DNA from 4 places in the Paenibacillus sp. FSL R5-0810 genome. Region 2 is predicted to be linked to each of the others. Evidence: riboswitches for the same ligand, from Rfam matches in the RefSeq annotation. Region 2 holds a riboswitch; each other region holds the start of a gene.
What was found. A riboswitch is a leader RNA that binds a small molecule or an ion and turns the genes downstream of it on or off. The one in region 2 is predicted to bind cyclic di-AMP.
Positions count from the first base shown of each region.

Region 1: another riboswitch for cyclic di-AMP. It lies ahead of MKX76_RS20965 (hypothetical protein); the one in region 2 lies ahead of MKX76_RS27960 (TrkH family potassium uptake protein).
Region 3: another riboswitch for cyclic di-AMP. It lies ahead of MKX76_RS22365 (C40 family peptidase); the one in region 2 lies ahead of MKX76_RS27960 (TrkH family potassium uptake protein).
Region 4: another riboswitch for cyclic di-AMP. It lies ahead of MKX76_RS22715 (ubiquitin-like domain-containing protein); the one in region 2 lies ahead of MKX76_RS27960 (TrkH family potassium uptake protein).

Region 1 is NZ_JBBOCF010000001.1:4,708,170-4,716,108, forward strand. Features, by position in the region: gene MKX76_RS20945 (histidine kinase) at 1-178, opposite strand, end outside; gene kdpC (potassium-transporting ATPase subunit KdpC) at 175-804, opposite strand; gene kdpB (potassium-transporting ATPase subunit KdpB) at 901-2,934, opposite strand; gene kdpA (potassium-transporting ATPase subunit KdpA) at 2,957-4,636, opposite strand; gene kdpF (K(+)-transporting ATPase subunit F) at 4,668-4,745, opposite strand; gene MKX76_RS20965 (hypothetical protein) at 4,901-5,311, opposite strand; cyclic di-AMP (ydaO/yuaA leader) riboswitch at 5,441-5,615, opposite strand; gene MKX76_RS20970 (proline dehydrogenase family protein) at 6,184-7,104, opposite strand; gene MKX76_RS20975 (serine hydrolase domain-containing protein) at 7,380-7,939, opposite strand, start outside.
Region 2 is NZ_JBBOCF010000001.1:6,254,836-6,262,774, reverse strand. Features, by position in the region: gene sdhB (succinate dehydrogenase iron-sulfur subunit) at 1-300, opposite strand, end outside; gene sdhA (succinate dehydrogenase flavoprotein subunit) at 316-2,061, opposite strand; gene MKX76_RS27975 (succinate dehydrogenase cytochrome b558 subunit) at 2,262-2,930, opposite strand; gene MKX76_RS27970 (LysR family transcriptional regulator) at 3,194-4,120, shown strand; gene MKX76_RS27965 (potassium channel family protein) at 4,142-4,816, opposite strand; gene MKX76_RS27960 (TrkH family potassium uptake protein) at 4,833-6,161, opposite strand; cyclic di-AMP (ydaO/yuaA leader) riboswitch at 6,237-6,383, opposite strand; gene MKX76_RS27955 (CPBP family intramembrane glutamic endopeptidase) at 6,675-7,939, shown strand, end outside.
Region 3 is NZ_JBBOCF010000001.1:5,032,973-5,040,911, forward strand. Features, by position in the region: gene MKX76_RS22345 (copper amine oxidase N-terminal domain-containing protein) at 1-182, shown strand, start outside; gene MKX76_RS22350 (YwhD family protein) at 299-817, opposite strand; gene MKX76_RS22355 (M1 family metallopeptidase) at 965-2,959, shown strand; gene MKX76_RS22360 (hypothetical protein) at 2,971-3,798, shown strand; cyclic di-AMP (ydaO/yuaA leader) riboswitch at 4,137-4,276, shown strand; gene MKX76_RS22365 (C40 family peptidase) at 4,281-4,754, shown strand; gene MKX76_RS22370 (GNAT family N-acetyltransferase) at 5,135-5,635, shown strand; gene MKX76_RS22375 (c-type cytochrome) at 5,796-6,152, shown strand; gene MKX76_RS22380 (4a-hydroxytetrahydrobiopterin dehydratase) at 6,268-6,582, opposite strand; gene MKX76_RS22385 (hypothetical protein) at 6,691-6,984, opposite strand; gene motA (flagellar motor stator protein MotA) at 7,174-7,939, shown strand, end outside.
Region 4 is NZ_JBBOCF010000001.1:5,109,932-5,117,870, forward strand. Features, by position in the region: gene rsmA (16S rRNA (adenine(1518)-N(6)/adenine(1519)-N(6))-dimethyltransferase RsmA) at 1-435, opposite strand, end outside; gene rnmV (ribonuclease M5) at 437-985, opposite strand; gene MKX76_RS22715 (ubiquitin-like domain-containing protein) at 1,213-2,403, opposite strand; cyclic di-AMP (ydaO/yuaA leader) riboswitch at 2,680-2,893, opposite strand; gene MKX76_RS22720 (TatD family hydrolase) at 3,105-3,872, opposite strand; gene MKX76_RS22725 (HD domain-containing protein) at 4,039-5,322, opposite strand; gene MKX76_RS22730 (AbrB/MazE/SpoVT family DNA-binding domain-containing protein) at 5,645-5,899, shown strand; gene rsmI (16S rRNA (cytidine(1402)-2'-O)-methyltransferase) at 6,188-7,078, opposite strand; gene MKX76_RS22740 (tRNA1(Val) (adenine(37)-N6)-methyltransferase) at 7,075-7,839, opposite strand.

The DNA of each region.
Region 1 (7,939 bases), 1.5 Mb from region 2:
CGGCGGAGATGACAACATCGATCCCCTGCCGTTTCAGGCTCTGGCCTTCGCGGAGCATGTGATAGGTTTTGCCGGACCCGCTTACAGCTCCGATATAGACCTTGAGACGTCCTTGCCTCAGCTTTAAGATCGATCGCAGGATTTCCTCCGGCGATTTTCTTCGGTAGGGCTCAGTCAATGTTCCAAAAGCTCTTGCAGCGCCAGATTCAGCTTGAGCACATTGACACGGGGCTCGCCAAACACGCCGAAATCCCGCCCTTCCGTATGCTCCTTCACCAGTCGTTTCAACTCCGCTTCGGCAATTCCCGTCCGCTCGCTGACGCGCGGAATTTGAACTTCAGCCGATTTCGGCGTGATATGAGGGTCTAGTCCCGAGCCCGAGTTCGTGACGAGATCGATCGGAAGCTCTTGGACGGGAACGTTCGGGTTGTTCTTCTTCCACGCCTCGATCTCAGCCTTGGTCCGCTCCAGCATTTCCGGGTTTGACGGGGCATAGTTGTTGCTGCCGGATCCCGCCCCGTTATATTCGATGCTGGATAACCTGCCGTGGAAATATTTCGGATCCGGGAAGCTCTGACCGATCAATTCCGAGCCCACCACATTGCCGCTTCGATCCTCGATCAAGCTGCCATTGGCCTGCTTCGGCATCAGCAGCTGCGCGGCGCCTGTCGTTACGAGCGGGTACAGTAAGCCGCACAGAACAATAAAGACAAAGCTCGTTCTCACCGCAATCCCGACCGGAACGCGGATCGCCTCGGCTCGAGCGGAAACACGTCCAGAGGCTTTTTGCACAGGATGATTCATCATGGTTCTTCGATCCCTTCTGATTAGGTTCATCGCGATATTGTGACCGGCGGGCAAACTCTTGCATCCCTTGCTAGGACCGCCAAGGCGCTCGCCTTAAATCCATAGATGGACAATCATATCTATCAGCTTGATGCCGACGAACGGGACGATAACCCCGCCAAATCCGTAGACCAGCACATTGCGCTGCAGCAGCTTGGATGAGCTCATCGGCTTGTAGGACACGCCCTTCATCGCAAGCGGAATCAGCACTGGTATGATGATCGCATTGAAAATCAGCGCCGATAAAATCGCCGACATCGGGGAGCCGAGCCCCATAACATTAAGTGCGCCCATGCTTGGAATAGCCGCTGTGAACATGGCCGGAATAATTGCGAAATATTTGGCCACGTCATTGGCCACGCTGAACGTGGTCAAGGCACCGCGCGTCATCAGCACCTGCTTGCCAATGGCAACCACCTCGATGATTTTCGACGGATCGGAATCGAGATCCACCATGTTGGCCGCTTCTTTCGCGGCAACCGTGCCGCTGTTCATCGCTAGGCCGACATCGGCCTGCGCCAGCGCCGGAGCGTCGTTCGTCCCGTCGCCGGTCATAGCAACCAGCTTGCCCTCCGCCTGCTCCCGGCGGATGACCGCAATCTTATCCTCCGGTTTGCTCTCCGCAATGAATTCGTCGACGCCCGCCTCGCGGGCGATCGTCGCTGCGGTCAAGGGATTGTCGCCGGTGCACATAATCGTCTTGATGCCCATCCGGCGCAGCTGCTCGAACCGCTCCTTCATGCCCGGCTTCACCGTATCCTTCAGGTAGATCAAGCCGTAGAGCCGGTCGTCGACGGCAACCGCCAGCGGCGTGCCGCCCTCGGTGGCGATAGCATCGCTGCTTGGGATCAGATCTGCGGGGATTTCTCCTCCTTGTGCCTGCACCCAAGCTTTCACCGCGTCCACCGCTCCCTTGCGAACCTTCCGGCCATCCTTCAGATTCATGCCGCTCATCCGCGTCTCGGCCTTGAATTCGACACACTCGGCGCAGGACGCCACCCCTTCATCGAAGGCATATCCTTCCTTCTTCATCAGCTCCAGCACGGAACGGCCCTCGGGCGTCTCATCCAGCAGAGAGCTAACGGCCGCCCACTGGGCAACGGAAGCCAGCGATTCGCCGCCCACCGGAATGAATCGGCTGGCCATCCGGTTCCCGAATGTGATCGTTCCTGTCTTATCCAGAATCATCGTATTGATATCCCCGGCTGCTTCTACCGCCTTCCCCGACATCGCCAGCACATTGAACCGGGTGACCCGGTCCATCCCCGCAATGCCGATCGCTGACAGCAGACCGCCGATCGTCGTCGGAATGAGGCAGACAAGCAGCGAGATGAGCACCGGAACCGACAGCTCGATGCCGAGGTACTTCGCAATCGGCGCCAGTGTCACCACCACGATCAGGAAGATGAGCGTCAGTACGGTCAGAAGCGTGTTAAGCGCAATTTCGTTAGGCGTCTTCTGTCGGGAGGCTCCTTCAACAAGCGAGATCATCCGGTCCAGAAACGATTCTCCCGGATCGCTCGTAATCCGAATTTTGATCGTATCGCTAACCACGCGGGTGCCCCCGGTAACCGAGCTGAAGTCGCCACCGGCCTCTTTGATCACCGGCGCAGATTCGCCGGTGATGGCCGATTCGTCGACGGATGCCAGTCCCGCGATAACCTCGCCGTCGCCAGGTATCATTTCGCCTTGGGACACGATGACGATATCCCCTTTTCGCAGCTCGGTCGACGGAACTACCGTAACGCCGCCTCCTTCCGTTACTTTATTGGCCGTCATCTCCTTCTTGGACTGCTTCAAGGAATCGGCCTGCGCTTTTCCGCGCCCTTCCGCCATCGCCTCCGCGAAATTCGCGAACAGCAGCGTAAAGAGCAGGATCAGGAACACGGTCAGATTGAAGCCGATGCTGCTCTCCGTCCCAAAATAGGACGGAAACAGCGTCATCAGCAGCACCACGATCGTTCCGGCCTCCACCACGAACATGACCGGATTTTTCAGCATCAAGACAGGATTCAGCTTCACAACGCTGTCCTTCAGCGCCTGAACGACCATCGCTTTGGTCATTAAACGTTGTTTGGGGTTATTCATTGTCCTAAGTCACCTCTTCTATTTAACGAATCGTAAGATGCTCGGCAACCGGCCCGAGAACCAGTACAGGCAAAAAGGTCAGCGCGCCGATAATCAGCACGACGGCAATCAGAATGCCGGCGAACAACCCGTTATCAGTACGGAACGTTCCTGGGGTCTCCGGCACCCACTGTTTCCGCATCAGCGATCCGCCGACCGCCAGCAATGCGATCATCGAAATATAACGGCCGAGCAGCATGACCAGACCGGTTGTTACATTCCAAAACGGCGTGTTATCGGCAAGCCCTTCAAACCCGGACCCGTTGTTCGCCGCCGAAGACGTATATTCATACAACACCTGGGAGATGCCGTGGAACCCTGCGTTCGTAATGCCTGATTGACCCGCATCGGTCATCAACGCAAGCGCTGTCGGTGCCAGGATGATGAACGGGTGCACCAGGATCACGACGGCGATCAGCTTCATTTCCTTCGCTTCAATCTTCCTGCCAAGAAATTCGGGTGTTCGTCCGACCATCAGCCCGGCCAGGAATACGGCCAGAATCGCGTACATGAGCATGTTCATCAAGCCGACGCCCTTCCCGCCGAAGACGGAATTAAGCATCATTAGCGCTAGCGGCGTGATGCCCCCAAGCGGGGTCAGGGTATCGTGCATGTTGTTGACCGATCCGGTCGTGGCCGCCGTCGTGACGGTCGTAAACAAGGAGGATTGCGGAATGCCGAAGCGGACCTCTTTGCCTTCCATGCTGCCTTGGGACGAATCAATCCCGAGCCGGTTCAGCGCTGGATTCCCGCTTGATTCGGCCGCATAGTTCAGGGATAGAAAACCGATGAACAGCGTCATCATGACAGAGAACACGATCCAGCCCTGCTTGCGGCTCTTGGCGAACAATCCGAACGTATAGGGCAGGGCAGCCCCGAGGCTCCACATGCACAATATTTCGATCACGTTCGTCAACGGGGATGGATTCTCGAACGGATGCGCGGAATTGGCTCCCATATGGCCGCCTCCGTTCGTTCCCAAGTGCTTGATCGATTCAAGCGCGGCTACCGGGCCGACCGCAATCTGCTGCTCTGATCCCGAAAGGGTCGTTACGCTCATGGTCGGCTTTAACGTCTGCGGCACCTGCAGTGCCACCAGCAGCATGGCAATAAGGAAGGCCGCCGGGATAAACACCCGGGTCATGGCCTTCACGAAGTCTTCGAAGAAGTTGCCGACCGTAGCGCCTTTCGTCGTCACGGCCCGGATAAAGGCGATGGCAACGCACAGCCCGGTGGCGGCGGACGTGAACATCATCATCATGATCACGGCCATCTGGGAAAAGTAAGAGAGGCCCGACTCCCCGCTATAGTGCTGCAAGTTCGTATTGGTCATGAAGCTGATCATTGTATTGAGCGACAACGTCGGCTCCATGTTCTCGATGCCGTTCGGATTCCACGGCAGCACCTGTTGAAAACGGAGGATGGCATACCCTGCTCCGACCAGGATGATATTGGTGAGCAGGAAGCTGAGCGCATAGCCCTTCCAGCTCATCCCCCTGCGTTCCTTGAGTCCGATGAGGGCAAATATCGGGCGTTCCGCCCAGGAGAACCATTTGTCCGTGCCGCCGGGTTCATTGCGAAACACGAGATAGAGGTAGGTTCCAAGCGGCTTGACGAGCAGCAGCAGAACCAGGATGACGATGGCGATTTGTACGATGCCCATGATAAGCGGCTTCCTCCTTTATGTTTGAATCCTAAAATTTTTCGGGATGAATCAGCGCATAAACCAAATATAAAAATAACGCAGCGGTCAATATCAAAATCAGCGTCATGGCCTGTCACCCTCCGATTCTTGAATAACGCGGCCGCACCAGCTTATGAACAGCCGGAACAGCCCGTAGGCTGCACCTAGCAGAAGCAGCATATATACATCCTGCATTGTTATCCCTCCTTGGCGGTAAGCCGTAAAAACAGCTCTTTCCGGTAGCTAGTCTAAAAGCGCGGCGATCAGGAAATCGACGCGGTCATGATTCGTGTGCAGCACGACATCCGCGCCAAGCCCTCTGTAAATCAGTCTCGGATTGCCGGAATTTGTAATAACATAGATCGAAGCCGAGGTCCATGTCCGGCATATTCGCAAGTAGCGGCAGCAGAGGTTCAAACTGTTCTCGAACAGAAACACCTTGCCGATCGGCCGTTCGGGAAGCACCCAGGTCTGCTCGTCTCTCGTGTCGAGCATGATGACATCCTTGCATCCGAGCCTGCTCGCCCTCTCCCCCTCTGCAGGGTTGTTTGCCAGAACGGCGAACGGGATCTCCCTTAAGAGCAATTGGCGGATGAATGCCTCTCCGGCCTTGGTCGGCGCGGATATCAGAATCGTGTCTTGCTGTTTTTCCATACGTTCTCCTCCTCGTGTCCGTCGGAGAAGGCAACAAAAAAGAAGCCTCGGGAGGAGAAGAACTCTTCCCGCGGCTTCTTCCTAAAGGCACGGCGAAAAACACCGCGGCTTCGTCAAGTCACGACAATCGTTGCCTCTCTCGATACGCTTACGAGGTTAGCTGACGGATTCGGGCGTGAGAGTCGCCCTACCCATAGACCGTTATCTTGTCTATGGGATTCACCCCGGAGAGAACGCGCGAAATCGCGTCTCCCGATTGGTTCCCCCGCTCCTTTTTCATTCAAGGACTCAGCGAAAATGAATCTAGCGAGCTGCATGTATTCGGTTAATGGTTGACCCTGATGTTTTCGAAAACTGTCAAAGCGGCCCGGCCGAGGGTCAAGCGGTGAGAGGCACTTGACGCAAGTACGAGCCGAAGGACCCCATAGCGGTCTCCGGCATACGCGCTTTTTTCCGATGGAAGGCCGCAGCTCCCACACTGGCCGGCTTCCACGGCGGTATCAGGCCGCCCTGCCAGCTTCCGGAAATCATCCGGTCAATTCATAGTTCGTATCATACGACCGGCGATTCGGGAAGTAAATGCAGACGAAAACCCGTGTAACGTATTATGGAACAGGTGCAATCCGGAAAGTCCTCTTCATCCCCGATTATCTTCTCCATACTCGATATCCCTCTCTATTTCGCCATTTCTTAGCAATAAAGCGATATAAGGCGATGGAATGGCAATAATGAATGCCATTCCCAAATGTACGCGCTTTCCTTCGCTGTTTTCACGTTTTTTCAGAAAATAACGGCCACAAATCGGAATTTACTTTTTCCGACCTTTCGTACCGTTTCCCTACCGAAATCGTCAGCGGTTTTTCGCTTCCCAATCACTTGAACATATTCCTCAGCACCATCATCAGATTGGCCGGCTTCTCTGCAATGCGGCGGGTAAAATACGGGTACCACATCGTGCCGTACGGCATGTAGCATCTTATTCGATAACCGTCCTGCGCTAGCCGGGCCTGGTCCTTCATGCGCAGCCCATACAGCATTTGAAACTCGAACGCATCCTTCTTGATCCGGTTCTGCTCTGCAAATACTTTGACCCAATCGATGATGTTGTTATCGTGGGTCGCGACAGCGGTATAGGCTCCTTGGTCCAGCTGAAGCTTGATTAAATTTTTATAATTGCCGATGATCTCCTGCTTCTTCTGATACGCAATCGTTCCCGGCTCCTTATAAGCTCCCTTGACCAGCCGGAGTTTCACCCCTTCCTTCATTAGCATCCGGACGTCCTCCTCCGACCGGTACAAATAGGCCTGGATGACCGTTCCCACATTGGTCAGCCCCTCCTTATGAAGCCGCAGCGTCATATCGATCGTGGCCTGCGTGAATGGCGAGTCCTCCATGTCCAGCCGTACGAAGTTGCCATGCCTTTGGGCCGCCCGGACCACCGTTCTAATGTTCTCGTATGCTGCCTGCGGGTCGAGCGCCAAGCCCATCTGCGTCGGCTTCAGGGATACGTTCGATTGCACTCCCCGGTTGGCGATGCCCTCCACAAGCCGAATATATTCCTCCCGGTAGGCCGAAGCCTCCGTCAGCGAAGTAATGCCCTCTCCCAGATGGTCCAGCGTTACCAGGATTCCCTTCCCGTTCAGCCTTTCGATCTCATCGAGTGCCTCTTCCAGCGTATCTCCCGCAATGAATCTGCCCGCTAGTTTCTTGCCGTAACGAATCGAAAGCCATTTCACCAGCCGGTTCCCCGACACCGTCAACACGACTTTCCGGTAAAGCTCGGTCCCGTCCATGCATGCCTCACCCTCTTCTCGGAGTAAAATGCGCTCTACCTTAACTCATATGCAAAAAAGGTCGCATCATGCGAAGAGGACATTCCTTCGGCTTGGTGGGAGTTTCCGCTAAAATGGAAAAGCGACTTCGGAAGGGAAAGAAACACACGTTAAAAAACGCTCGGAGAAATCTCCGAGCGTCCAAGCGCGTTTGTTCATTGCTGATGTTACGGCTGTGCTTGAAGCAATTCTATGGTTCACGCCCCAATCTGCACTTGAGGGAGCGCCTAGCCTCATTACTGCCCTTCCCTTGCCTGACCCGTAATCGGCTTCAGCCCCGGGTCTCCAAAGGATACGTTGACCGATTGGGCCAAATGAAGCCCGTCTTCTGTAAAGTCAGCCTCCACGGTCAGGCAGAACGGCGTCTCGACCGCCCGAAGCGTGATCACCAGGTTGCCCTTATCATTCCACGTCATGGAGGAGCATACCTTGCCCTCCTCCATCCGGAACAGTCTCGTCGTGCCTTCCGCCCATGCGTTCCGGCCAAGCACAAGCGATTCGAGGCCGTAATGCGCTTCGATCTCCAGCACGACTCTTTCTTCCGAGAATCGAACGCAGAAGGTACGAAGCTTCTGCTCATTCTCCTCGAGCTCGAACACGATTCCGGAAACTTCCGGCTCCCGGGTGGAGAAGGCCTGGTATTTCGGCGGCTGCACGTTCAGCGCTCCAAGCGTTTCGGTGACCGAGACCGCCGCTCCTTCATTCTCCGGTAAAGCATCCGGCTCAAAGGCAGGCACCAGATGCTCCCATACGCTGTTCAGGACGGCCTGCATATCATTCAAGCCCGAGGTGATGG
Region 2 (7,939 bases):
GCGGATCGGCTGCTCCAGCTTGTCGATCAGCGCCGCACAGGCTTGGCGCGGCTTGCCGTTGATGACCATTGAACAGGCACCGCATACTTCCTCCAGACAGTTGGAATCCCAGCATACCGGGGAAGTCGTTTGGCCTTGCGCATTCTTCGGATTGCGCTGAATTTCCATCAGCGCGCTAATTACGTTCATGCCGGGACGGTACGGAACCTCAAATTCCTCTGTATACGCTTTGGATTCCGGGTTGTCCTGACGAGTGATGATAAATTTTACTGTCTTTGAGGCGGCTGCCGTTTGAGCCATGGTAAATCCCCCTTCTTACTTTTCTTTCGAATAGTCGCGAATACGCGGCGGGATTAAGGAAACATCCACTTCTTCGTACGAGATTTGCGGTCCTTCTGGCGTCCATTTCGCTTTCGTTGTTTTCAGGAAATTCTCGTCATCGCGATCAGGGAATTCCGGCTTATAGTGAGCTCCGCGGCTTTCATTCCGGAGCAGGGCTCCAAGCGTCATTGCTTCCGCAAGCTCCAGCATGTTCCACAGCTGACGCGTGAATGCCACGCCTTGGTTGTTCCAGCGGGACGTATCGGTCATGTTGATGTTGCGGTAGCGCTGCTTCAATTCCTTGATCTTGTTGATCGTCTCCTGGAGCTTGTCGTTGTAGCGGACAACGGTCATGTTGTTGGTCATCCATTCGCCAAGCTCTTTATGAATCACGTAAGCATTTTCCGTGCCTTCCATCTTCAGAAGCCCTTCGTACTTCGTGGTCTGCTCTTTCGTGTACCGGTCGAAGACGCTGGAGGAGATATCCTCGGACGATTTCTTCAAGCCTTTAACATACTCGATCGCCTTCGGACCTGCGACCATGCCGCCGTAAATGGCCGATACGAGCGAGTTCGCGCCCAAGCGGTTGGCTCCGTGATATTGATATTCGCATTCCCCGGCTGCGAACAGGCCAGGAATATTCGTCATCTGGTTGTAATCGACCCACATGCCGCCCATGGAATAATGGACTGCAGGGAAGATCTTCATTGGAATTTTGCGAGGGTCGTCACCCATAAACTTCTCATAGATCTCGATGATGCCCCCTAGCTTCACGTCCAGCTCCTTCGGATCCTTGTGGGAGAGATCCAGGTATACCATGTTCTCGCCGTTAATGCCAAGGCCCATGTCCACGCATACGGAGAAAATTTCGCGAGTCGCGATATCCCGCGGAACGAGGTTGCCGTATGCAGGATATTTCTCTTCGAGGAAGTACCAAGGCTTTCCGTCTTTATAAGTCCAGATCCGGCCGCCTTCACCGCGGGCCGATTCCGACATCAGGCGCAGCTTGTCGTCGCCTGGAATGGCGGTCGGGTGAATCTGGATGAATTCGCCGTTAGCGTAGTATACGCCCTGCTGGTATACCGCGCTTGCTGCCGTACCGGTGTTGATAACCGAGTTCGTCGTTTTACCGAAAATGATGCCGGGGCCACCGCTGGCCAGAATGACGGCATCTGCCTTGAACGCCCGGATCTCCATGGAGCGAAGGTCCTGGGCGGCAATGCCGCGGCATACGCCCTCGTCATCAATAACCGCGTTCAGGAACTCCCAGTTCTCGTATTTGGTCACGAGACCTGCAGTTTCCCAGCGGCGCACCTGCTCGTCAAGCGCGTACAGCAGCTGCTGGCCGGTGGTCGCTCCAGCAAACGCCGTGCGGTGATGCTTCGTTCCGCCGAAGCGGCGGAAATCCAGAAGGCCTTCAGGCGTACGGTTGAACATAACGCCCATGCGGTCCATGAGGTGAATAATGCCCGGAGCGGCTTCGCACATCGCTTTAACCGGCGGCTGGTTCGCCAGGAAGTCCCCGCCGTAAACCGTATCGTCAAAGTGCTCCCACGGGGAGTCGCCTTCACCTTTCGTATTAACCGCTCCGTTAATGCCGCCTTGCGCGCACACGGAGTGAGAACGTTTCACAGGTACCAGTGAGAACAGATGAACATGGGCTCCTGCTTCGGCCGCTTTAATGGTTGCCATCAGTCCGGCAAGGCCGCCGCCCACTACGATAATATTAGATGCTGCCATTTATACGTTCACTCCTTTAAGAGGTTGTTCAAAAAGTCGTCTTTTGATCACGTAGTGTATCAAGATGTAACTCGGCATCGAATCTTGAACTCAGCCGGGCCTTCCAGTGCTCACGTACCCAAATCGTACGCTCCGCCCTTCAGTCCCTAACTTCATCCAACCTTCTCGGTGCTGAAAAACCGGCTTTTTGAACTTGCACTTTAAGCCAAGACTGTCTTAACTACATCGATCGCTGCTTGCGCAGCTTGGAACTCGGAGTTTCTGAATCCGGTCATCGCAAGGATAAACAGGACGCTCATAAATACGAACAAGCCCATGCAAATGTATGTGGATACTCGCTGCGCGCGCGGGCCGACGGTAATGCCCCAGCTGACGAGGAATGCCCAAAGGCCGTTCGCGAAGTGGAACGTAGCCGATACAACGCCGATAATATACAGAACAAATAATACAGGATTGCTCACGATATCGTGCATGACGGCACCCAGATCATCATGGGTGATCTTGCCGATCATGATCTGAAAACGGGTGTCGTACATATGCCAGATCACAAATACGAACGTAATAACCCCGGTAATCCGCTGAACGGTAAAACGGATGTTCCGCTCATAATTGTAATTGCCGATGTTGTTTTTGGCCTGATACGCAATGTACAGACCGTAAATGCCGTGGTACATCAGCGGCAGCCAGATCAAGAACAGCTCAAGGAAGAAGATTAGAGGCAAGCTGTTCAGTAAATTCACGGCTCCCTTGAAGCCTTCCTTTCCACCCTCGAAAGCCTGAAAGTTGGATATCATGTGGCTGAGCAGAAATGCTCCAAGCGGTATGACACCGAGTAAGGAATGCAGCTTTCTGGAATAATACCCTTTCATCAGTTGACGTTCCCCTTTCCAATGTGCAGCGTTTTCAATTTCACTCTTTCCTATTTACGGAACAATTACACTTACTTACACTGTGCTTTTCGCGTGCAACGACAAAATGTTCCCTTTTTCCACAAACGTGTGAACATCCTGTGTCATGTTTCATGTTACTCCTTTTTTTCTTATAAGGGAATTGCAATATAATTATTAATCGTTATAATCTATACGCATAAGTAGTTATTGGAACACTATCCTATATATAATGGAGGAATATCATGTTCGAAGATCTGGACATGTTTGCCGTTGTGGTGGAGCAATCCAGCATCAATAAAGCATCCAAGCTGCTGAACCTGTCCCAGCCGGCGCTCTCGCGGAAGATCGCCAAGCTCGAAGACGAGCTCGGCCTGCCCCTGTTCAACCGGCGCGGCAAGCGCCTTGAGCTGACGTCGATCGGGCAGATCGTATATACCTTTGCGCTGGAGCAGCGCCAGCAGCAGCTGAAGCTCATGCAGACGCTCGCCCACTATCGGGAAGGGGAGCAGATCTCGATTAATCTGGGCGCGAGCCTGACGACGCTGCAGACGACGCTGCCCCCGCTCGTCAACGCGTTCATGGAGCGGCATCCCGCCGCGGAAATCAAGCTGATTACCGGCAAAACCCATGAGATCGTTTCTTATGTAAGGGATAAACGGGTGGATGTCGGCATCGTCGCCTCTTCCATCAACCAACCGGGACTAAACTGCATTCCCCTGTTTGACGATCATCTGGAGCTCGTCATTCCCGCCGTCCATCCGCTGGCGGAGCTGGAGGATGTCGAGGTCGAGCACCTCCAGGGGCTTCCGATGATTATTTTCTCGACCGGAACCTGGTACCGTAAGCTGACGGACGACCTGTTTCACCGGTGGGGCATCATGCCCGATATTCGGATGGAGATCGATTCCTTCGAAGCGATCGTCCGCTTGATCCCGACCTGCAAAGCAGCGGCCCTGCTTCCGAAATCATACCTCCGTCCGCAGCTGCTCTCCGACAACGGGCTTGTGGACATTCACATCCCCGCGCTCATGGAGACGCGGCGGACGACCTCGTTGATTTACGGGGATGCTTCAGAGCTTAGCAGCGCCGCCCGCCGCTGGATTAACGAAACCGAGGTGCTCTTCCGAAGCCTTGCGGAAGAGAAGCAGCGAAAAAACCTGACGACCTAGAGATCGTCAGGTTTTTTTGTATTATTTCTGCTGCAGATTCACGACTTCCGTCTCAAACCGCTCCACATTGTCGTTGGAGCCGATGACGACCATAACATCGCCGGCGTTGACCACGTCCATCGCCGTCGGCGCGACGATAATGCCGGATCGCTTGTTGAGGGCGACCACCGTGACACCGTAACGGACGCGCGTGTTCAGTTCGCTTAACGTCTTGCCGTCCATACAATCGGTTACCGTCATTTCCACGATCAAATAATCCTTAGATAATTCGATATAGTCGAGCAGATTCGGCGTAACCAGCTGGTGAGCCACACGGATTCCCATATCCCGTTCGGGGAAGATGACCCGGTCCACACCCAGCTTCTGCAGCGCCCGGCCGTGCAGCACGGAAATCGCTTTGGCCACGACGGTCGATACGCCAAGCTCCTTGAGCAGGATGGCGGACAGAATGCTCATCTGGATATCGTCTCCGATCGCGACGATCCCGCAGTCGAAGTTGCGGATGCCGAGCGATTTCAGCATCTCCTCATCCGTAGCATCGGCGACCACCGTATGGGTCAGATACTCGCTCATATCCTCGACGACCTCTTCGTTCCGGTCAATGCCGAGAACCTCATAGCCTAGTTCCATTAGTTCCAGTGCCAGACTCGAGCCGAACCGCCCCAAACCGATCACTGCAAATTGCTTTGGTTTCATGTCTCTCCTATACTCCTTATCCAATAATCATTTTGCCTTCCGGATGACGATACAATTCTTTACCCTTTTTCGGACCGAGTGCATAAGCCAGCGTCAGCGGACCTAGACGTCCGGCAAACATCGTTAAGCTGATCAATATTTTGCCGAACACCGTCAAATCCGGCGTCAATCCCATCGACAAGCCGACGGTGCCGAAGGCCGAGGTCGTTTCGAATAGAATCTCCAGAAAATCCGCATCCTCTGTCGTGGACAGGATCATGGATACCGTCAATACGAGCAGCAGCGCAAGAAGCGCAATCGTTAACGCCTTTAAGACCCGCTCCTGAGCGAGGCGAAACCGGAATAAGACGATGTCCTCACGCCCTCTCATCATCGCGAACACGGCCCCTACCATCACCATAAAGGTTGTCGTCTTGATTCCGCCCCCGGTCGATCCCGGCGACGCTCCGATAAACATAAGTATAATAATGAAAAATTGCGTAGCTTGCCTTAGGCCGCCGATATCAATCGAATTCGCGCCCGCTGTTCGCGGACTGACCGATTGGAAGAACGAGGCGAGCACTTTACCTCCCCCGTCCAAGGAGCCCAGCGTTAACGGATTGGTGAACTCAAAAATAAATATGATGATCGCCCCGATGAAGATCAACGCCCCCGACATCGAGAGAACGACTTTGGAGTGAAGCGACAGCTTCCTTTTTTGACGGAAATCGATCAAATCGGATAATACAACGAACCCGATGCCGCCGGATATGATCAACAGCATGGATACGATGTTTACCAACGGATCATCGACATAATCCGTGAGACTATGAAAATCACCGAACAGATCGAAGCCCGCATTGTTAAACAGCGAAACGGAATGGAACACCCCAAAATAGAGGGCTTTTCCAATAGGCATATCCCATGCCCAGCGCAGTGTAAACAGTACGGCAGCGCACGCCTCGAAGGTCAAGGAATAGATAAACACCCGCCGGATCAAACGAACGATCCCTTCGATGGAGGACTGATTCATCGCTTCCTGCAGAACAAGCCGGTCCTTGAGCGATATCCTCCGCTTGAATACCAGGGCGAACAGGGTTGCCATCGTCATAAACCCAAGCCCGCTGAGTTGAATGAGCAGAAGGATCACCGTATGTCCGAAAGCACTGAAGCTTGTGCCTGTATCCACGACAACAAGCCCGGTCAGACAGACGGCGGAAGCCGCCGTAAACATGGCGTCAATCCCGCTGATCGGTTCGCCGGTCCTGCTGGATACGGGCAGCATGAGCAGAATGGTACCGACCAGGATCGCCGCCGCAAAACCGAGCGCAAGGATCTGCGGAGGTGACAGCTTAAGCCACTTCATTTTTGAGTTCAAAGTTTCACCTTCTCCAAAAAAATCAAAGAAAAAAGACACTGGAAAACAGTGCCCTTCACGGTCTGGTTCCTGTGCAACAGCCTACGAGGTTAGCTGACGGATTCGGGCATTATCACAGGCCGCCCTATCCATGATCCGAAAGAGATCATGAAATTCACCCCAATTACATGGTTCCCCCGTTCTCATTACGAAATTCGGCTGGTTTATTCGGTTCCTTGAAGCATGATGTGATTATAACGCAATCCGGAAGCGAACCCAACGTCGTTTTTTTACCAAAAAGTCTTTAAATGAGCGCGAATTGGGCATATTCAAGAGTACAAGGATATGGTTCTCTAACGTTTTCGAAACCTTTCATTCCTTTTCAGCGTTTTATTTCATTATTGGCCCTTTGGGATAAGCAGGGCTTGTTCTTCATATGTATGTTATATTGACTCTATGATCCGCTTTTTGCGGGGCCGGTTATTCATATCGGAAAGCACTAAAATTAAGAGGAGGAATTTCATGAACCGTGCCGAAGAGCCCCTGAAGCTGACGCCTAACCTAAAGAAGCTTATCGCACCGGCCATCATCGGTCTGATCCTGTTTCTTATATTCCAGGTACTCCCATCCACTTCCTTCGAGTCGACCGATACGCCCTATCCGCAAATCATTTCCAAGGATGAGGCTGCGCAAGCGGCGTCACGGTTCGCTCGCGAACGTTTAGGGTTTCCTGCTTCCGAAGGGCAAGACCCCCTTGTTACATACCAGTCCAACTCCGAGCTGTACGGATATTTGGCCAAGGAAAAGAAGCTAAAGGAGTATAACAAGAATTACGAAGCCAAATACCCATATGACGTATACCGCGTCCGCTTCACCTTGCCGGGTGGCGATGCGCTGAACGTGGATGTGCATATGCAGAATGCCGGCATCGCGGGATTCTCCTATGATTCCGCCCGCTCCAGTTACGACAGGATCGAGCTGAATCAAGGGGAGGTCCGGAAGCAAATGCTGCTTCTGGTTGAGGAAGGCATGACGCTGGCCGAGAAGCAGGCGCTCGCGGAGCCGTGGCTCAAGTGGGCCGGATACGATGCGACGCAGCTGCAGCTTTCTACCCGGGAAGGCGAACCTAAGCTGAGATATACCGTCACGGAAGCCGCCATCGGGGATTCGAGGCTGCAGCTGGCATTTACCTTTGAACATGGGACACTGCGTTCCTTCGAGCCCGCGTTCTCGGTTCCGGCAGCGCATGCTGCCTATGTGAACAAGCAGACGCAGGATGCAACGCTGCTGACGCTGGTCGGGTACGGTTTGTTTACGCTTGTGCTCGGTATCCTGGCCATCGTCTACAGCGTCAAGACCAGAGCCTATACCTCGTTTAAGCGCGGTATCCTGCTGTCCGTCCTGTTGTTTGTCATCCAGATGCTGAATACGTACAACCTGGTTCCGGTCTTTAAGGCACAAGGAATGTCCGAGACCGGCATCATCGGGATGATGATCTTCTACGCCATCTACTCCCTCGTCTTCTCCGCCTTGCTCTATTTCTCGCTTGTCGGCGGAAGCGGTCTATGGCGGAAGGAAGACGGGCTTAATCCGTGGCCGCGTGCCAAGGAGCCCGGGTACGGCCGCTATGTCTTGGAAAGCATGAAGGTGGGCTATTTGTGGGCCCTCATTCTGCTCGGCATTCAGTCCTTGATCTTCATCGCGCTCGGCCTGACCTTGAACACCTGGTCCACGACCGATGCCTCGCAGTCGCCTTACAACATGCTCTATCCATGGCTGTTTCCGCT
Region 3 (7,939 bases), 1.2 Mb from region 2:
TTTATCCTGAGATTCTGGATGAGGAAAGCATCAAGGCCATCGGGGAAATGCCGCCGAATGAGGTGGGCTTCATCGGTGATGGTCTGACGTTTGTCGGTTATAAGAGCGGCAAGCTGACGCTGCAATATGAAAATCCGTTTCTCGATATCAAGAACAATCTGACATATGCTCTGCCCTTCTGATGAATCCGATAACTAAACACGCCAGCACAAAAAGACCGGTTAAGATTCCTCCCTCGAATCTTGACCGGTCTTTCTTCGCGTTCTAATCCTAAAACTTTCTTTTCAAGGCAATGTAATTATTCCTCAGTCCGAAGCGCTTCCTTGAATTCATCCGGGGATGCGTTCCACCATTCCTCATTGCGGGAAATCAGCAGCTCGCGCAGCGCCTTCTTCTCTACATCGCCAAGTCCGTCCAGAATAATCCGGCGCTTTAGCGCAGCGTCCATCTTGTTCACATGATCGGCGAGGATTTTCCAGCCCTTGCGCGCCTCCTGATCGATCCACATTTCGCAAGCGGTCGCACCGGCGTAATGCTGGCCTTCAGCCGTGCGGTCCACCGCTACCCATACGATCCACACCTGACGGCCATTAGGCACCTCGTCCCGGTCCGTCGTAAACCGGATGCCCCGCTCCACCTTGCTCTTTGCATGCATGGCCCCAATATCCACCTTGGCCTCGCCATTATCGATAATGACTGGCGAAAGGCTGTTCAAATCAATCGATCCTGCACCGAACCCTTTATGCTTGCTCTTGCTGTTAATAATGTTCAGCGCGATTTGTTTCTTGGCGCCCTGTTCCTGACTCCCGTTCTCCATTGCCGCAAAACCTCCTATATCAGAGCCGACAAAGCCTGTCGGCTGCATCGTAACTACCTTTGTCCCAATAATTTTATTTTAACTAATAATCCTCCAAAAGCAAACATATACATGCTGTAGATGCTTGTCAACGGGAGGTTATTCGATATGGTCCCACCACGTGCCAAAGTCTTTCTATCATCCCTGCTCGCCTTGGGTTTGCTTGCAGGATCGATGCCAATATTTCTTTCTAATCAAGGGTCCTCCTTGTCGGCGCTTGCTCCGAATGGGGGCAAGCCCTCCGTCTCTGCCGTGGAGAAGGCCCCGCTTTCACCTCCAAAGGTTCAGCCTGATGCACCGGCCCCTGCGCTTAGCGACCGGCTGGTCGAATACCACATGGATGTAAGGTACGAGCCTGAACAAAACAAGCTGAAAGGCAAGCAGACCGTCACCTGGACCCATCCTGGCAAAAGAAGCGTGAATGAGCTCTACTTCCACTTATACCCGAACGCCTTTGCATCCGATGAAACGACGTTCATGAAGGAGTCCGGAGGCAGGCTTCGATCCGATCCGATGCCTGAGAACGGCTATGGGTCGATGAAGATTACGAACGTGAAAACGACCGAGGGCCTTGGCCTGACGCAACGACTGCAGTTTGTTCAGCCGGATGACGGGAACATCAAAGATCAAAGTCTTGCCAAACTCCGGTTGCCCAAGCCTGTAAAAGGCGGAGAGAGTATAACCCTGCATTTGGAGTTTGAGGTAGAGCTGCCGAAGATTTTCGCGCGCATGGGCCGGACCGAGGATTTTGTCATGGCTGGCCAGTGGTTTCCCAAGATATCGGTATACGAGCCTGCCGGCACGCGGGGAAGAACCCAGGAAGGCTGGAACTTACATCAGTATCACGGTAATTCGGAGTTTTACTCGAACTTCGGCATCTATAGCGTTCGGATTCGTGTACCCGAGGACTATATCGTAGCCGCTACCGGGTTCCCGACCAAGCCTGCGCAGAAAGCAAACGGCGAGAAAATTTACCAATTCTATGCGGATGACGTGCATGACTTCGCCTGGGCCGCCTCGCCGAACTTCGTGACAGCGGAAGAGGCTTACTCCGCTCCGGGTATCCCTGGCGTCCGGATCAAGCTGTACCTTGATCCGGCTCATAAGGATTTGAAGGAGCGTTATTTTGATACAGCCAAAACGGCGCTGTCCTCTTTCGGCAAATGGTACGGCTCCTATCCGTACTCCACATTATCCATCGTTGTCCCGCCTTACTCCGGCAACGGCGCAGGCGGCATGGAATACCCGACGCTGGTCACCGCCTTCGGAGCCAATAACGACTCGCCCGGATATGAGCTGGAGCGGACCGTCATCCATGAAATCGCCCACCAATATTTCTACGGCATCGTAGCCAATAACGAATTCGAAGAGGCATGGCTGGACGAGGCTTTTGCTTCCTATGCCGAGGAGAAGGTCATGGAGAAGCAGTACGGAATTACATCCAATACCGCGGCGCAAGGCGCATCCATTACGTCGCCTGAACCGCTTAAGATGGAGTCCTGGAAATACAGCTCGCATGAAAATTACGCACTCAACGTCTATACACGCGGCAAGCTGGTGCTCCAGGGCATCGAGCGACAAGTCGGATCCAAGACGATGGATAAAATCATGATGACCTACGCCAAAAAATTCCGCTTCAAGCATCCGACAACGACGGACTTCCAGAAGGTTGTTGAACAGGTTACCCAGTCCTCATGGCAGTCGTATTTCGATCAGTACGTTTACGGCAGCCAAATGGCTGACATCGCGATCGACCAGATCAAAACCAAAAATAAAGGCTCACAAGCGCACCCACGGTTTGTTTCGACCGTAAACATCACGAGCAAGGGCGGCGATGTTACCGATGTGCCGATTGTGTTTGCTTTTGAGGATGGCAAGCTTGTTGAGCGGACATGGAGCGGCAAGAACGGCAAAGTAACTTATACGCTGGAATACCATACACCGCTCGCCTGGGCCATGGTAGATCCGAAATATACCATCATGCTGGAGAATAAACACATGAATAACTATATGAAGGCTGGCATGGATCCGAAAGTCGTTACACGCTGGAATCTCGGCATTACCAAGCTCGTGGAGACGCTGTTCGGCAGCATGTCGTGGTGAGGGGGGAGCACATGAAAAGCTATGCAGGCCAAGGCTGGATCAGTGTTAAAGATCAATTATACGTCTCCATTCTACTGTTCTTGTACCGTCTTCTCTGGGGCTACTGTCTGTACAGGCTAGTGAAATCCGCCGTCGTCCCGCTTTTGATGCGGTACCCGGATCCGGCTCCTAACGAGCTGAGCCGCCTCCTGTTCTTCTATGAGGGCGAAATGAGCTTGTCGCTCAGCAATACGGTTCATACCTACGGCTGGATCCTTGCCGCTCTGCTCCTCATCCGCATGGTGCTTACCCCGCTGATTCGCTCCGGCATCTTCTACAACCTCCACCAGGAGGCCCGTGGCGAACGCGGTCTGTTCTTCTTCATCGGCATGCGGAAGCATTGGAAATCGGTAACGGTGTTCTATCTCATCGAGCTTGTTCTTACGGTTGCGCCGGGTTACTGGATCATTCCCAAGGCTCTTCCGGCACTGCTCGGCTCCATTCAGGAGCCTTCCCAGCTGCTCCGGGTGCTGCCTTACGCGGCGGCCTGGTTCCTCTATACCTATGTTATTCGCCTTGTGCTGCTGTATATGCAGTTCGGGCATACCGGAGAGCTCGGTATGATCGCATCCGTCACGGCGCTCATACGCAAGCTGGGAACGGCCGTACTGCTGTCCATTTCTGTTGGTGGAGCCGCATTTGTCATTCTCCTGCTGTTCAGCTCGGCGTCCCTGGTCTGGGCGGGATTAATCGGACTCATCATTCAGCAAGCCTCCTATTTCCTGAACGGGCTCTTCCAAATATGGGGAATTTCTTCCCAATATCATTTATGGAGAGCGTCCGTAGCTTCAAATCCATAACGGTTACAAAAGTTACATTTCATTAACAACCATTCATCGTTTAAATGTGGTAAAAAGGTTGTAACCGGAAGCTAAAGCAGCCTCCGAAAAGGATAGATTTCGAACGATAACTTCTACATCCAACCGGAATCCTCAACATTCTCCTCCCATGATTTATACAAAATCCCTGTCCCACTTCAATGTGGACAGGGATTTTTGTTAAAAAAACAACTTTCCTCGTTTGCCAAATTGTTAATACTCTGCTAAAATAACGAATATGTTAGTAACAACTTTGTCATTTTTATTGTAACTATTGTCATCATGTTAACATGTTGGAACGTCATATTGGGTTCATCGACATCTTTTAAAAGCCGAATTCCCGTCTTCATACGGGAAGCGGGGGATCCGTTTTGGGTGAATTGATCTCGCTAGAGAGGGATCATAGGGGACCTTCAACCGAACCCTTAAGCTAACCTCGCAGGCAATGGAAGGAGCTTTTTGTTTTGAAGAAGAAGTTAACAGCCATCTCTTTAGGCTTGGCCCTTGCGCTCACGATTGGAACCGGTAGCGCTTTCGCGGATTCCAAGTTGAATACCGTTATCAAACCAACCATCGGTGTCTCTTATAAAACCGGCGGAACCACTACAAAGGGTTTTGATTGCTCCGGATTCACCAGCTATATTTACAAGAAGCTGGGCCTCACCCTGCCGCGCACTTCTGCAGCACAATACAAGGTAGGTACCGCGGTATCGAAGAGCAACCTGAAGGCCGGGGATCTCGTATTCTTTAATACTTCCGGCAGAGGCGTTTCCCATGTTGGCATTTATGTCGGTGGCGGGAAGTTCGCCCATTCTTCCTCCTCGCGCGGTGTCATCGTTAGCCCGCTCAGCCAGAGCTACTACGCGAAGCGTTATGTAGGCGCGAAGAGAATCATGAGCCAAAGCACGTACAAGTCCCTTGCCGTGAACTACAATTAATTGACTGTACCGTAATTTTTCTGAATGTCCATAAGCCCTGGAGCATGAGATGTGCCGATCTCACCCAGCGGCTTTTTTTCTATAATTTTTCGTCTATACCTCTATAACGTTTCAGGCCATGGAAAAGTTCTATGTTTTTCGGAAAATCCAAAAATATTTTTTTCATTCTGTATGCTCAAAGCCACCAACAAGATTCGGCCAATCCGAGCGCTTACATTTTATTTACCCTTCCAGAATTAACCTAAACAGCAATACGAATAAACAATCGAAAATTTTTTAGCTTCAGTTTCGTTTCCCCCTGCGCTATTATCTTTGCAATCCCGCTCAGCAGCATGTATTCTCTCTCTAACGGAATTGTTTTGAATGAGAGGAGTATTTAGATGGAGGCGAATTTACCCTCGTTTCATACCGTGGTCATGCAGGAAGCCCATGCCGCTGAAATTTGCACCTGGTCCTATCCCCCGCCCTATAATATATATGGCTTTCTTCCTTGGGAGCAGATGAAGGGACTAGGGGTGGAATTCGGGGATCCCGGCATCCGCCTGCAGCAATACCTGTCCGTGCTGGATGAGCAGGATCAGCTCTGGGGGTTTGCCCAGCTATTCCCTATGGCAGGCGTTACGCGTCTAGGCCTGGGCATGCGGCCTGATTGGTGCGGCCGGGGAATGGGTAAACGGTTCGTGCAGGCAATTGTGGATGAGGCGAAGCGGCGCCGGCCTTCGGACGAGATTGATCTTGAGGTGCTTACCTGGAATGAACGGGCTATCCGGACTTACCGGAAGGCTGGCTTTTACATTGCCGATACGTACGAACGCCTTACGCCGACGGGCATGGCGTCTTTTTATTGCATGGTGCATGACCCGATGGCCAATGAGGAATAGTAGTCTTGTCTATATGAAAAAGCACAATTTTGTGTACTTTTTATGAAGGCAGGCTTGAACATTGCTTTTTTTGTCACAACTGGCTATGATGTGTAAGGATGTTGGTTTATAATGAAGACAAGTGCAAAAGTGCAGTATACATAGAAAGGACGATATGACGATGCAAAAATGGATCATGAGCGGACTGTTCTTCGTCGCATGTGCGTTGGCTATTGCGCTGATGTTTACGCTTCCAGGCAAGGAGCAGGTGGCGCAGGAAGAGAAGCCGACCATGCCGGAGGTTACTTTGGATGCCGCTGCGGCTGAAGCTACATTGAAAGCCAGCTGTATCTCCTGCCATGGCGATCAGCTCCAGGGCGGTGCAGGTCCGGCTCTGAATCAAGTAGGCGGACATATGGATGCGAACGCAATCTTTAACGTAGTCACCAAGGGACGTAAAGGAATGCCTTCCTTTAAGGATCAGCTGAAGCCTGAGGAAATTGCAAACATCGCGCTGTACCTTGCTGAGAAAAAATAATCCATCAGCTCTTATTACGCAAAACACGCTTGGATCCCCAGACTGCTGTTTGGATCCAAGCGTGTTTTTTAATTCTCGGGCCTAACGCTTCTGCAGCTGCCCGAATCTACATTGCCTATTCCGGATCCTTCAGATCCTTGGATCGGCTCTTCTCATAAACTTCGTTAAATTGCTGGGCCTCCTTGATGTCGACGGCCGTTATGCCACCGTCATCCCATGACGTCAGGCGGAGCGTCACCGTTTTATAATCAATGGTGATGTAGGGGTGATGTCCGAAAGCTTCCGAAATCGCTGCCACCTCATCAACAAAGGCGATTCCCTTCATGAAGGAGGAAAAGGTGTACTTGCGTACAATCCATCTCCCCTGTTCAAATTCCCAGCCTTCAAGCTTCTCTAGATGAGCCTCCACTTCCTGCTGCGTATAAAGCATCATTATATTCCTCCCCGAAAAAAACCTTTCATAAGCCGATTGTTACGTCCTTAGGGCTTCTTCCATCTATTTTATTCCATGCTTCATTCCTTGATAACCAACCCTGGCTTACACGAGCGCTACGAATGCCAGCTCTTCCTCACCGATCAAAATATGTATCCGATGATTCGTCCGATCATGCATGACAACCCCGCTGCCGACCGTAATGACCGGCTCTGTGCCCAAGGCATAGAACAGATCCTCCGCCAGCGCCTCATGAACCTCGGCCTGCTCGGCATCCTCCAGCCTGCCCCAATCCTCCGGATCCATTTCAAAGAAGACATAGCTGTCAGGAATACGCCCAACGGCTTCCGTTAATTCGGTCAGAATTTCGCCGTAATCCCTTCCGTGCTTTACGCCCATCTCCATCACTCCTTCCTGCCATGCTAAGCTTCGATTACTCTTCCTTCTATTATACCGGAAATTACAACTAAAAAAAAAAGCCCGATCTGACGATAAATAGGATAACGCCCCGTAAAGGCGCGCGGTTCGCCGCAAGAGCCGCTAAAAACGAATGGATTCGTTATTTATTTCTCACGGATGAGGTGTAGCATGGAAATTTCAACACTTATAGGTTTGATTCTCGGGCTTATCGCGGTGCTGGTGGGCATGATCCTCAAGGGTGCCTCCATCGCGTCTTTGATTAATCCGGCAGCTTACTTAATCATTCTTGGCGGAACTGCCGCAACTTTATTCATCGGTTTCCCTCTTTCGGAACTGAAGAAAATTCCCAAGCTGATCAAAATGACCTTTGTGAAGCAGCAGCTGATGGACAAGACGGATATGATCAAGCTGTTTATGGAATGGGCTTCCATCACTCGCCGTGAAGGATTGCTTGCCCTGGAAACCAAAGTCGAAGAAATTGATGACGGCTTCCTGCGCAATGGCATGCGGATGATCATCGACGGCAACGATCAGGAATTCGTCCGCGACGTGCTGATGGAAGACATCAATGCCACCGAAGAGCGCCATCGTTCCGGGGCTTTGATCTTCTCCCAGGCCGGTATGTACGCTCCGTCGCTCGGGGTTCTCGGCGCTGTTATCGGTCTGATCGCAGCCCTTAGCCACATGGAAGACATGGGCGAGCTGGCCCACGCGATCGGTGCTGCGTTCATTGCCACCCTGCTTGGTATTTTTACAGGTTATGTTATCTGCCATCCGATTGCAAATAAACTGAAGCGTCTGTCGAAACGCGAGGTGGAAATCCGCCTTATGATGGTCGAGGGCCTGCTGTCCATTCAGTCGGGTGTGTCCACGATCGCCATTAACCAGAAGCTGTCCGTGTTCCTGACACCGTCCGAGCGTGCTCAGCTTGATG
Region 4 (7,939 bases), 1.1 Mb from region 2:
CTCTTCCAGCAGCTTCATCAGAATAGGGGTCGTCACGTAATACGGCAGATTGGCGACAACGCTTACCTTCCCCACCTCCGCGAAATCCTGGCGGAACAGCTCGTGCAGATCCACCTTAAGGACATCTCCATGATGAACTTTAACGTTATCGTAAGGCTCCAGCACTTCCTTAAGAATCGGAATCAGGCGCTGATCGATCTCTACTGCGGTAACGGCTCCGGCCATCTGAGCCAGCTTCTCTGTTAACGCCCCGATGCCGGGACCGATCTCAAGCGCACCTTTCTCTTTATCAAGGCCGGCCGCCTCCACAATCTTGCCCAAAATATTCTGGTCGATCAGAAAATTCTGTCCCAGGCTCTTCTTAAAGGAAAAGCCATGGCGGGCAATGATCTCCTTCGTGCGTCTAGGTGTCGATATATCTTCCATCCGGTTCATATCAGCTTTGGCCTCCCTCTTCCAGCTGCGCAAGCGCCGCCAGAAACTCTTCACGCGATATTTGAAACATCGCCATACGTTTATGGAACTGCTTGGAGTTGCAATACCCGATACCCAGGACATTTCCCATGAACATTCTCCGGGCTGCAGCCTCCGGATGAGCCGTCAGCCCCGCATCGATCATGTCCTCCAGGCTGATCTGACTCTCCGCCCCCTCAAATGAGGTGTGGACGCGATCCAGGGCATGCCGTATAGCCTCCGGAGATGCGTTCTCGACTCCGATATCGCCCTTGCGCGTCGCATCCGCCTCCGGTATGAAGGCGTGCTTGCAGCCGGGGACATGACGGTCGATGATCTTGCGAATCCGTTCCCCTGCATGATCGGGGTCTGTCAGGATAATAACCCCCCTGCGCTCCTTCGCGAGGGCAATACGGCGCAGCGTATGCTTATTAATAGCAGAGCCGCCGGTCTCGATCGTGTCGGCATCCACCGCACGCTTGATCGCTACCGTATCGTCCCTGCCTTCAACCACAATTACTTCTCGGATCATAACGTTCTCTCTTCCTTCCCAAAAGGACACATACCGCCTGTCCGACCGTTCTCCTTGAATCGGCATCGGCTGAAACCATACGGCGTATTTTTTACATGATGGCCCCAAAATGCGACCAATACGCCGCAAAACAAAAGAAGAGGAGTTTCTCCTCTTCTTCATTATGATCTATTATAAGCTAAATTCGTTAGCATTAGAATGGCAAAGTCATTAGAAAATGGGATTCATTAGTTCAAATCAGGCTTTACGGGACCGATCACATAAACGGTGCGCCCCGATTTCCGGCCAAAGTTCATGGCCGCTTTCAGCGAATCGTAATACACATCAATTTTATGTCCCTTAATCGCTCCGCCGGTATCCTCTGCACGGCGGAAGCCAATGCCTTCGATGTACACCCACCAGCCGATCGGAATGATGCTCGGATCAACTGCAATCGTCCGGCCCTCGGTTACCCGTGTTCCGGAAGCCGTGCGGGTTCCGATTCCCGCCTGCTCAGCGGAATATGCGGTCATTGAAACATTATTCAGCACTTTCTGGTATTTGAAATCAACACCCGCTCTGGAGATGACGTTATTCTCCGTCGCTTTGGCGGTGGACACCTTTCTAGTGCCCGTAAGCTTCGCTGGGGCAGACTTCACATTCGGAGTCGCTGCCGCTTGAAGCACGACAGGCTTCTCTACCTTCTTCGTTCCTACGGCAATAATTTTGTCCTTCGTCTTACGCTCGACCTCTTGCGAGACCTTCGTCTTGGATACGAGCTTGCCGTTATGGTACACCTTCTCGTAGTGATGGACGAGAACGCCCGGCTCGCCCCGCTGAATGACACGGTTATCACCGCGCTCCAGCGACGGATCCGCAGTCTTGATGACGCGGAACTCGCGATTCTCCTTCTCCGATACGGTCTGCTTCGTAACCCGAACGATTTGAATGTCCATATCACTGGTAAGCTTGGTGTCCTGTGACGGCTTTACTATATCTTCACCCTTGATCGTAATGCCAGCTTCTTTGAGTACACTATCGACCGTGTCCTGGGTCGTGAATATGGTTTTGGTGGTGCCCCCTACTGTTACTTTAACTGGGATTGCACGGTCAATGATAATCCGGTCCCCATCCTGGATCGTCCCGTTTAAAGGCATCGAGACCTGATCCTGCGGATTCAGCGTGATCGCTTGCTCATCCAGCAATTCCTGAAGCAACGATCCTCTGGTTTCTACCGTGGTTACGCGGCCATCGACCACAATTTGAACTTGCTTGCCCGATTGATCATGGATAACCAGCGATACGAGAAGTGATACCGTAACAGCCCCCATGGCGCCGAGCATCATCAATTGACGCAAATTCTCATGCTTCCATCGCAATGCGTAAGACATGCTGGATGATTGTGATTCATGGGTTTCTTCAGGTTGAAAAATGCCCACTATTCCATCCTCCTTCATAGTCCCGCCGTCTTAGGTAACGCATGAATGCCTTTGACGTGACTATAGCAGTTATTCTCGCAAGGCGTGCTGCTATCTATCTAACGCCCTGCGTCAATCCCCGTCTTCCCGTTCACCACTAGGAATCACCTCCTGTTTACCAACAGTATGACGACACCTTCTCCAATATTCAAAAATAAAAGAAGCCAGCGTGAAAGAGTACTAGAGGCTCTAACGTGGCTTCCTGATGATTGAAATCATGGAAATGGTATGCACGAGAATTCCCCTCTTACTTCGCTTACGGAGTTAGCTGTCGGGTTCGGACGTAAGAGAGACGCCCTAGATTCGGTCGCCCGCTCATGGCGAGGACCTTCACATTCACCCCAAAGACCCGATAAAGAAATCATATACGGCTCGTGCACGACAGTTTACCATGCACGGCAGTATCGGTTCCCCCGTTCCCCAAACTTCGGAGATTAAGCGAGACGGTTCATGAAATATGATCGCTGAAGTTTCAGCTTTGCAAACTTGCAGCTTCTTATCACTGAAAAGATGATATCCTGTTTCCATGCAGGTTGTAAAGGAACAATCAAGCACATTTTTTGATGTAAATGGTTAAAAAATTGTAAAACAATCGTCTTTTCAGGTTAAAAAACTTTAATTAATCGCAATTCCTCACTATTTCATCGCTTTTGCTCCCGTTTTCATGAAATACCAAATCGTTCCAGAGCATTTTTAGTGGTAATTTGGACCAGTTCATCGAAGGACATGCCCCGAATTTCGGCTGCCGTCTCGGCCACCAATTTCACATAAGCGGACTCATTTCGCTTCCCTCGGAAGGGGTGTGGAGTCAGGTAAGGCGAGTCCGTTTCAATGAGCAGACGATCGAGCGGAACCTTGGCCAGAACCTCCTTCGGCTGCTTGGCATTTTTGAACGTAATCGGCCCGCCGAACGAAATATGAAAGCCCATATCCAGGCATAACTTGGCCGTTTCCCAGCTGCCCGAGAACGAATGCATCACGCCGCCAACCTCATGAGCCTTCTCTTCCTTCAAAATCTTCACGATATCCTCATGCGCATCACGGTTATGAATTACAATCGGCATATGGAGCTCCCGGGCCAGTCCGATTTGGCTGCGAAGCACCCGGTGCTGCACCTCCTTCGGAGACGTATCCCAATGATAATCGAGGCCGATCTCTCCGATCGCAACGACTTTCTCATGACTGCAGAGCGAAGCGATCCATTCCAGGTCGCCCTCCTCCATCGTGATCGCATCCACGGGATGCCAGCCTACCGCCGCATATATAAAATCATATGTCTCCGCCAATTCCATCGTGGTCGGAATCGTCTCGCGATTAAATCCGATATTGATCATCCGGCTAACACCGGCTTCAAGCGCCCGGGCAATCGTCTCGTCCCGGTCCTCGTCGAATTGGGGAGCATCCAGATGGGTGTGTGTGTCGAACAGCATGTTCTCTCCCACTCCTTTCTTGTCGATCCTTGATCGTATCTTATCCAGCACAATCTTTATCATTCCGTTCTATGGTTGTCCATTATCAATGCCTCGTGCGTCCGGCCTTGAACCAGGTCCATCCATGATCCAAGCCCATGGTCCATCGAATATAACGGACTCATCCCTACCTGCGAAATAAATCCGCAACTTCGGCCGGCATCCGGTCAAGCAGCGGCTCTAACCTCTCCTCCGGGTAATATAGATAATTCCGGCCCTTATGGATCCCGCTAATGGAGCGCACGATATCGGACACCTCGGAAATTTCCCGAAGCTGGTCATGCCGGTCCAGCAGCAGAATTTGCTTCTCGTTCAGCGGCATGCCCGAATGAAACTTATCATAAGGAAGATCGGTCGGAAAATCAATCTCCACATCATATGCGGGATCAAGACCCGCCTCCCGAAACGCCTGGCGGATGGCGTCGATTGTCTCCGGGTTGCCGGTGTCGATTTCTATATATTTATAGAGCTTCCGATGGATGAATCGGCCGCATAATTCGCTAAGGAGCTGGTCTTGCTCGGCCGTCCATTGCAGAAACGCCGTTTGAATGAGCGCCTCATCCAGCCGCAGATACTGCTGAACGGTCAAGCGGCCTTCGAACAGAGCCGGCAGCGGTTCGATCATGAACTGAAACGCATACCCTGCTTCATAGAGCTCCTTCGCCCGGCGGAAAATCTGGCGCAGTATGATTTCCGAGCTTCTTGTTACCGGGTGGAAATACACCTGCCAGTACATTTGATATCTGGACATGAGATAATCCTCTACGGCATGCATCCCCGATTCCTTCACAACGATCCGGTCCCGGTGCGGCCGCAGCATCCGCAGAATCCGGTCGATGTCGATCGTCCCGTAATTGACGCCGGTGTAATAGGCATCGCGCAGCAAATAATCCATTCGGTCCGCATCCAGCGGACTCGTCACCAGATTCATCACGATCGGTTTGTCATACGTCTTGCGGATGACGGAAGCGACCCGCTCCGGGAAGTCTTCCCCCAGCTCCAGGAGCACCTTGTTCACGCACGTATCGCCGAGCAAGATCCGGCATGTCCAATCCTCGTGGTTCATCTGAAACGCCTCTTCTATAGAATGGGAAAATGGTCCGTGCCCGAGATCATGCAAGAGCGCTGCACATAGGGCCACTTGTCTCTCTTCCGCAGGCCAATCGGAGTATCCTTTTCGCTCGAATTGCGAGATGATTCTTCTTGTAATTTCATAGACACCCAAGGAATGGGAGAATCGGCTGTGCTCTGCGCCATGAAACGTCAGATAGGACGTGCCCAGTTGCCTGACCCGGCGAAGCCGCTGAAATTCCGGCGTGTCGATTAACCGCCAGATAATATCATCCTGTACATGAATATAATTATGAACCGGATCTTTAAACACTTTTTCCTCTGAGATTGGCAGGCGCATCATAAATCACTCCTTAAGTCATAAATTTAGGACTTGGACTATTTTCACTTCTTTTGACATCTAATGTCGAACAATGTCGAATTGGGTAATTTGGCGCTTTCCAAATCGACATATTGAAAAGTGAAGCGTTTTTTGGTTCAAAAATGGTAACTTCGTTGTAGGACAGCGGTTTATTTCACTATATTTTCGTAAATAGGTTCCGAAATCTCAAAAATATAGGTTGACTGTTTTGGGAATCGTTGGTACTATAAATAACATAAAAAATAGAACTATGTCGAATTATGACTTTTTTAAATTATGGCGAGAGGGGCATTAATAAGTTATGATGAAATCAACAGGAATTGTAAGGAAAGTCGATGAGCTTGGACGGGTCGTTATTCCAATCGAACTGCGCCGTACACTCGGCATTGGCGAGAAGGACGCTCTTGAAATTTATGTGGACGGTGAACGCATCATGCTGAAGAAGTATGAGCCTGCGTGCATCTTCTGCGGCAATGCTGAGAACGTTACGTACTTCAAAGGTAAAATCGTTTGCCATGAATGTATCTCGGAAATCCCTACACCTGTGACAAATTAAAGATATTAGTATATAATAGGTACACAATCACATTTTGTTAATTCTAACCTTTTTCATATCTCCTTGGTGCCTTCCTCGGCTATGAACCCGGCCGCAGGAAGGTCTTTTTTTATGCGCAATTTCCCGCGGTCGGCATAACGCTATGTAAATCCTCACCGCGATCATGAGGAAAATGATATTGTTCGTCAGAGACGGCCTAGTTCGGATTAAATGTGCCCCGGGCCAGTTGTTGACTTCGGCAGGCTGCGGGGACCACCTCTTCGTCACTTGCGCAGCAGGCTACTATAATTAATCCCCCAGCAGCGCATTATAGATATCCCGCTTCGATACGCCGCGGTCTGCCGCTGTTTTCTTCATGGCCTCCTTACGGCTCAATCCCTCCTGCTCATATCTGCCGACATGCTCCTCTAAGGAAAGCTCCTGCCACCAGGCATTCAGCTCCATCCGCTCATCCTCGGGGTTTCTGCCCTCCACCACAACGCAGTACTCGCCAAGAGGCGGATGCTCCTCAAGCCAAGATAGGCATGCTTCCACGGTTCCACGGGCAAATTCCTCATAGCGCTTGGTGAGCTCCCGGGCCAGCGTAATCTTTCGATCCCCCAGAACCTCCTTCATTAGCTCTAAGGTCTTCTTGATGCGATGCGGAGATTCATAGAAGATCAGCGTTCCCTGGGCCGATTGCAGCGCGTTTAACTGTGCCACAATGTCTTTGCGTTCCCTGGGCAAAAATCCGATAAACGTAAACCGTTCGGTTGGCAGGCCCGATGCGATTAACGCCGATAACGCGGCATTTGCTCCGGGAACGGGAATGACCGATATTCCGGCTTCAATCGCCAGTGCCACGAGGTCGGCGCCAGGGTCGGAAATCGCCGGCAGACCGGCATCGCTCACGAGTGCTACATTTTTTCCTTCTATTATATATCGTATAATTTCAGGGCCGCTTGCCGCCTTATTATGCTCATGATAACTAAACAATGGCTTGGATGGAATTTCAAAATGCGTAAGCAGTTTCCTGCTCTGTCTTGTATCCTCCGCCGCAATGATATCGCATTCCTTAAGAACGCGTACCGCCCGGTAGGTCATATCCTCCAAATTGCCGATCGGGGTTGCAACCAAAAATAACGATCCGGTGCTCCCTGCACCTGGCGATTCAAAGCTTCGCTGCAATGATATCCTCATGCTTGATCATCCTCATTCGTTCCATAATATATGTCCATAAATTCGGCGCAGTATTTCCCCTGCTCGTCATAAACGATGAGCGGCGGCCGTAGGCGAACCTCGGGCTTCCCGTCCCGTATGCCCTCGATCAGCACCATATTGGCTTCCAGATGGGCACGGGGGTGGACAAAACGGATCACCTTCGGCTCAATCCGGTATTTACTCATAAGCGTTATAATCTCGGCCAGTCGCAGCGGCTTGTGCACCATGCTCATTTTCCCGCCTTGACGAAGCAGCCTGGAGCAGGAAGCAATCACTTCCTCCAGCGTACAATGAATCTCATGTCTGGCAATGGCTTGATGCGGATTCAGCTTGATGTCGCTGCCGTTCATCGGCATATATGGAGGATTCACCGTGATCACGTCGTATGCGCCATATCCCGTCTCCTTGTATAGCTCTCTCAAGTCGCCTTCCCGGATCGTGATTTGGTGCTCAAGATCATTCATATAGACGCTTCGTCTTGCCATATCGGCCAGTCTCGGCTGTATTTCGATCCCTTCGATCGGTGCGCCTGTCCGTGTGGACAAGAGAATAGGAATCACTCCATTCCCGGTGCACATATCAAGAATCTTCCCTCTCCGCGGGATGCTGGCAAACCGTGCGAGCAGCACCGCATCCATAGAGAAGCTGAACACCTCCTCGCTTTGGATGATTCCGAGCTCATGCGTCAGCAGATCATCAATCCGCTCGGATGGATGTAAATGTACGTCCTTCAATTTCATAGTTTCAACCCTTTGGCTTGATAGTTAGGGGCACGTGTCGGGATTGAGACTCCGATCCCTTCGTGCTCATAATTTTATTTCGCTGTGTTCACCAAATGCA